Regions from separate parts of the Pantoea sp. X-Soil-TKNS-1279 genome, predicted to be linked through region 1. Evidence: predicted binding sites of a transcription regulator. Region 1 holds the regulator's gene; each other region holds the start of a gene.

The links. The regulator PurR, encoded in region 1, represses purine synthesis genes. The targets are predictions, from matches to a motif close to CANGCAAACGTTTGCNTG.
Region 2: serA (phosphoglycerate dehydrogenase) is a predicted target of PurR. The motif match lies at 1,101-1,118, and genes of this name have one in related genera.
Region 3: rbsD (D-ribose pyranase) is a predicted target of PurR. The motif match lies at 1,024-1,041, and genes of this name have one in related genera.

The regions. Positions count from the first base shown of each region.
Region 1 is NZ_AP035948.1:1,961,972-1,964,175, forward strand. It holds gene punR (DNA-binding transcriptional activator PunR) at 1-444, shown strand, start outside; gene purR (HTH-type transcriptional repressor PurR) at 441-1,466, opposite strand; gene cydH (cytochrome bd-I oxidase subunit CydH) at 1,752-1,841, shown strand; gene AC6I8N_RS09330 (C40 family peptidase) at 1,904-2,204, opposite strand, start outside.
Region 2 is NZ_AP035948.1:3,499,721-3,501,924, reverse strand. It holds gene AC6I8N_RS16355 (LysR family transcriptional regulator ArgP) at 1-99, opposite strand, end outside; gene rpiA (ribose-5-phosphate isomerase RpiA) at 259-918, shown strand; gene serA (phosphoglycerate dehydrogenase) at 1,198-2,204, shown strand, end outside.
Region 3 is NZ_AP035948.1:4,298,797-4,301,000, forward strand. It holds gene rbsA (ribose ABC transporter ATP-binding protein RbsA) at 1-583, opposite strand, end outside; gene rbsD (D-ribose pyranase) at 591-1,010, opposite strand; gene AC6I8N_RS20165 (carbohydrate-binding protein) at 1,282-2,037, shown strand; gene AC6I8N_RS20170 (YgiW/YdeI family stress tolerance OB fold protein) at 2,068-2,204, opposite strand, start outside.

The DNA of each region.
Region 1 (2,204 bases):
CGTTTCGCCTTTCAGGATATGGGCGCGTTGAACTGGCGCTGCGTGGTCAGCCCCGATCATCCGTTGGCAAAAAGTACCTTGTTGGATGACGAAACGTTGCGGGCCTGGCCTTCTCTGGTGCTGGAAGACACTTCACGGGCGTTGCCGCGGCGCATGACCTGGACGTTAGATAATCAACGCCGGCTGGTGGTGCCGGAATGGGAAACCGGCGTTGACTGCCTGCTGGCGGGACTCTGCGTAGGGATGGTGCCGGGCCATTTAGCCCGGCCATTGCTGGATAGCGGAGCATTAACCGAGTTACCGTTACCCACGCCGTTCCCGGAGAGCCCATGCTGTGTCAGTTGGTCGGAACTACGGAACTCGCCGGCTCTGGGTTGGTTGCTGAGTTATCTCGGCGATGCCGAAACGCTCAACCATGAATGGTTGAGCGAAACGGAAACTTAGCGGCGGTAGTCGCGGAACGGGCCGTCAGCGACTGAACGGCGTTCAATCAGCGTTGGCTGAACTTCGATGGTCTGCGGCTCTTCACGTTTGCTGGTGATACGATCCAGCAGCATTTCCAACGCTTTTTCGCCTAACTGAGCTTTAGGTTGATGAACAGTGGTCAGCGCCGGCGTGAAATAACGCGCGTTGCGCACGTTGTCATAGCCGATCACTGAGATATCCTGCGGGACCCGCAGACCCATTTCATCCGCAGCACAGATCGCGCCCATCGCCATGATATCGCCACCGCAGAACACAGCAGTCGGGCGTTGCTTCTGATTGAGGATCTGCTGCATCGCCTGATATCCGGATTCCGGTTCAAAATCGCCCTGCACAATCCACTCGGGCCGCACGGTGATGCCTGCCTCATTCAGCGCCTGCATGAAACCGGCATGGCGGCCACCGCCGGTGTTGCGCTCCATTTGTCCGGGGATGGCACCAATGTCACGATGACCGCGTTCAATCAGGTAACGCCCGGCGAGATAGCCACCCTGAAACGCATTGTCCTGCACCGTATCGGTAAAATCGCCACGCGATGCGCCCCAGTCCATCACCACCATCGGGATATTACGGTTCTCTTCCAGCATGGTCAGCAGGTCGTCAGGGTATTCTGAACACATCACCAACAGGCCATCGACACGCTTCTGCGCCATCATCGACAGATATGCGCGCTGTTTTTGCAGGTCGTTATGCGCATTGCCCAGGATTAGCGTGTAGCCGCGATCGAAACAGTGGTTTTCCACCGCCTCGATTATCTCGGCAAAATAGGGGGCTTCACTGGAGGTGGCCAGCAGCCCCAGCGTTTTGGTGTGGTTGACTTTCAGGCTGCGCGCCACGGCGCTGGGCGAGTAATGCAGCTCTTTGATCGCTTCCCATACGGCGTTACGCGTCTCTTCCGCGACAAAACGCGTCTTGTTGATGACATGCGAAACCGTGGTGGTGGAGACACCGGCGCGTTTCGCCACATCTTTAATTGTTGCCATGAAAATGGTACTCCCGGGCTTATCGCAACTAACTGATAAGTATATTGTTAAACGTTTGCGTCTGCTAATGGTTTTGCGCCCCGATTTTCGGGGCGAATGGCGAAGAAAAAGACATTAACACCTGGTCAATAACGCTTTAACTTGCCGCAAACACAGCGTGCGCAAAATCTGTTGCGCAACGAAAGGCGGCGATTCTAGCAAGCTGGCGCGGATAAGACGAGATTTTTGCCGGAGGCTGTGAGAAAATTACGATAACCCTTCATTTATTGTGACTAAGGAGTTGTGATGAGTACAGACCTGAAACTGGCGCTGTTTACCACTGTGGGCGCGCTACTAATGATTATCGTGTTCAGCTTCACCGCGATCCTTCATTAATAAAAAAGCCGGACCTGAAAATCAGGGTCCGGCTTCTTGTTTTATCGGGTATCGGGCGTTTTTTAGCGGATAGTTTTGGGGGTCATCATACGGCGTGCCCCGACGTAGTGTTTCAGCCAGTAATCCTCACCCAATGCACTGATTTGAATATCTTTACCGGTACGAGGCGACTGGATAAATTTGCCATTACCAAGATAAACACCGACATGATCGGCAGTGCCGCGATTATTGATGCGGAAGAACACCAAATCCCCTTTCTCCAGCATATCGCGCTTAATCGGTGCCGCATCACGCAGGTGATACATTTCGTTGGCAGTGCGCGGGAATTTATATTTGACCAGGTCTTTATAGGCGTACCACACC
Region 2 (2,204 bases), 1.5 Mb from region 1:
AGACTGCGTAATACAAAGTTTTTGCGCGGCGCGCTCAAAGCCGCGTTCACGAATCACAGCATCCAGCGCCTGAAGCGTTCGATAATCCGGGCGTTTCATTGTTGTTCTCTCTCGTTCAGGATGGAGGGTACTATGCCACAAAAAATCAAAAGATGGTTTTTGTGCACTGAGTTACAAAGCCTTTAACAGCCGCGCTTTTTTACGCCGCCTTGTTTTATACTACGCGCACCTCGTTGTCGCACAGGTTTTAAACATACCATGACCCAGGATGAACTGAAAAAAGCGGTAGGTTGGGCAGCACTGCAATATGTGCAGCCGGGCACCATTGTTGGCGTTGGCACCGGTTCGACCGCTGCTCATTTTATTGATGCGTTAGGTTCGATTAAGCATCAAATTGAGGGCGCAGTTTCCAGCTCGGAAGCCTCAACGCAGAAACTGAAATCCCTCGGCATTCATGTGTTTGATCTCAATGAAGTGGATTCGCTCTCGGTATATGTCGACGGTGCTGATGAGATCAATCCGCAGATGCAGATGATTAAAGGCGGCGGCGCGGCGCTGACGCGTGAGAAAATTGTCTCCGCCGTGGCTGAGAAATTTATCTGTATTGCCGATGCCTCGAAAGAAGTGGATGTATTGGGCCACTTTCCGCTGCCGGTTGAAGTGATCCCGATGGCGCGTTCCTATGTGGCGCGTGAACTGGTGAAATTGGGCGGCCTGCCAGAATATCGTCAGAACGTGGTGACCGATAACGGCAACATTATTCTCGACGTGCACAATCTACGCATCCTCGATCCGATCGCGCTGGAAAAAGCCATCAATGCGCTGCCTGGTGTGGTGACGGTAGGGCTTTTTGCAGCACGCGGCGCTGATGTCGCGCTGATCGGCACTGCTGATGGCGTAAAAACCATTACCAAATGATCTGTCCGGCGCTGTTGCAGCGCCGCTTATTTCCATACGCAAAACATCTTTTCTTCGTATGCTGAAATTCGGTGACTTATGTCACAAAACAGTCATCAACAGCAGGTTCATTCTTCGCTCTGTACGCATATCCCGATTTTGTACGGCATTGTGCTGCCGTAGCGCTGACGCGTGCTGAGGTCGAGGCAATCGATTGTCTTGCTGCAAACGAATTTTTTGATATTTTGACAGAAGGCTGGCTTATGGCAGCCCTCGTTGAATTCTGAATAGGGTCGGGAAATGGCAGAGTTATCACTGGAAAAAGACAAGATTAAGTTCCTGCTGGTGGAAGGTGTCCATCAGAGTGCGCTGGATAACCTGCGCGCAGCAGGTTACACCAACATCGAATTCCACAAAGGTGCACTGGATGCGGAGACGCTGAAGTCCTCCGTTCGTGACGCACACTTCATTGGTATCCGTTCCCGTACCCAACTGACCGAAGAGATTTTCGCTGCGGCTGAAAAACTGGTTGCGGTTGGCTGCTTCTGTATCGGCACCAACCAGGTTGACCTGAATGCAGCAGCAAAACGTGGCGTGCCGGTGTTTAACGCCCCGTTCTCCAACACCCGTTCGGTTGCCGAACTGGTGATTGGTGAAATGCTGCTGATGCTGCGTGGCATCCCGGAAGCGAACGCCAAAGCGCACCGCGGTATCTGGAATAAAATTGCAGCGGGTTCCTATGAAGCTCGTGGCAAGAAGCTGGGTATCATCGGCTATGGCCACATCGGTATGCAGCTCGGTGTGCTGGCGGAAAGCCTTGGCATGCATGTGTTTTTCTACGATATCGAGAACAAACTGCCGCTGGGCAACGCCACACAGGTGCGTCACCTGTCTGACCTGCTCAACATGAGTGATGTGGTCAGCCTGCACGTACCGGAAACCCCATCAACGCAGAATATGATCAGTGCCGCTGAACTGGCGCTGATGAAGCCAGGTGCGCTGCTGATTAACGCCGCACGCGGTACGGTGATTGATATTCCGGCGCTGTGCGATGCCTTGTCCAACAAACATCTGGCGGGTGCGGCGATTGACGTGTTCCCGGTGGAGCCGGCGACCAACAGCGATCCGTTCAATTCACCGCTGTGTGAATTCGATAACGTGATTCTGACGCCACATATCGGTGGTTCGACGCAGGAAGCGCAGGAAAACATCGGTCTGGAAGTCTCTGGCAAGTTGGCGAAGTATTCTGACAACGGTTCAACCCTGTCTGCTGTTAACTTCCCGGAAGTGTCGTTGCCGATGCATGC
Region 3 (2,204 bases), 2.0 Mb from region 1:
CAATGCCGCAACCCTGCGCTTTCAACTCATTGATCACGCGGAACAATGACAGGGTTTCGGTATCGGTCAGCGCATCCGTCGGCTCGTCCATGATGATGACGCGCGACTGAAAGCTGAGAACCTTGGCGATCTCCACCATCTGCTGGTCGCCAATCGACAAATCACCCACCAGCTTATGGCTGTTAAAACGCAGGTTCAGACGCGCTAACAGCGCATCCGCCTCGGCATACATCTTTTTCCACTCGATGCGGCCAAAACGGTTCACAAATTCGCGGCCAAGGAAGATGTTCTCCGCCACCGTCAATTGCGGGATCAGGTTAAGTTCCTGATGAATGATGCCAATGCCCGCTTCCTGAGACGCTTTTGGCCCGGAGAACGTGGTTTCTTTACCCAGCCAATGCAGCGATCCGGCATCCATGCTGTAAATACCGGTCAGCACTTTCATCATGGTGGATTTACCGGCACCATTTTCTCCCACCAGCGCCATCACCCGACCAGGCCAGACGGCCAGTGAAGCCCCTTTCAGCGCTTTCACACCGGGAAATGACTTTTCAATCCCTTTGAGTTGCAATAACGGTTGCATAGCGGCCTCAGAAGGTAACGCCCGCGCTCAGGATGACATTCGCATACGGAGAACACTCTCCGCTGCGAATGACCGCCTGACTACGCTGAGTCTGTTGTTTGAACTGTTCATGACTGGTGTAACGAATAGCGATGGTATTTCCCTGGTGTCGTTGCAAGGCATCGAGCACGGCGAGCAGTGCGCTATGGAGCTGCGGGTTGAACTGCTTGATCTCTTCCGCCATCAGGGCGCTCTCAACCTGCATCTCCTGAGTGACCACCTCAACAACCTGTAAAAACTCGGGCGTACCCGGCGTCAGCGCCAGATCAATACGTTGCGGCCCCACAGGAATGGGTAAACCCGCATCGGCAATCGTCAGCGTATCCGTGTGTCCCAGACGGGCAATCACATGAGAGATTTCAGCGTTTAACAAGCGACCTTTTTTCATTTCTTCCACTCCACAGCGAAACGTTTCGCTGACCGGAGTGTATAAAAAATGCATAGCAACTCAATGGCGGCATCACGGAAATGTGATCACCATCGAAACGTTTCGCTTGTGCCAGAAAATATTTGAGTTAGGCGAGGAATAAATCAACCTCCGCTGACAACAGCATAAGAATTTTCACAATGAAGAAGAGAAATACCCCACGCAGTCAGAAGAAATTCCCTTCTCATCCTTATGTTAAGTTTTTTCAGAGGTAACGAAATGTGTATTTGTCATGGATAACAACGCAGGAATCGAAGGATCGAAGCTAATGGATTTTAAATTAAAAGCACTCACCAGCTTGATTACCGTTTCACTGGTGGCCGCCGCTTATGCCAATGAGGGGGACATAACAGCTAATTACGCCACGACAGGCCCTGTCGCCATCGCTTCTGCCGATTTTAGTGTTACAAGTTCAGCAGAAGAATCCGTCCTGTATGAACTGGATGCTTCTGCAAGTCAGAATGCTGTCTCTTTCCGTTGGCGAGTAGCAGAAGGAAAGGGTGTCTTCTGGTTGCAGGAAAAACCGGGGGGAGGATGGAGAACCGAGGTTAATCAAGCGAAAGCAACAGCGCTGGTCCCGACAAACCATACCGGCATTGCAGTTTATGAAGTCAGCGTAACGGACAAAGATGGCAACATCGATACCCGGCAAGTCACCATGACCGCCATTTCCCCGTTTTATTCATCCGTTGAGGAAAATCTGGCTAAACCCACTGAATTTCCCGACTGGGGTGAAGAAAACACATATATGGCGGGAGATAAGGTCACCTTCGCCGGGATTAAGTACATCGCGACAAAATGGACACAATCTACACCCGCTAATGGCGCAGGCTGGAAGTTTGCAGATCCGGAGCAGTTGCGGGAATGGAACAAATCAATGTCTTATTCCCGCAAAGATAAAGTCAGCTGGCAGGGAAAAGCCTGGAAAGCGGCGTACTGGACGCAGGGGAATACGCCAGGAGAACATTCCGTCTGGCTGGAATTATAAGCGGGCTGCCGGAGCAGCCCCGCCAGATTATCAGGGGAGTTTTCTGACCTGTTTCACGTCCAGTTCAATGGCGTTGAAATCCTTATCCAACTCACCGGTTAACTCAACGCGATCTTTTGGCGAAATGGTTTGCCCGCCCCAGCGTTTGTGATCGATTTCAACCTTCA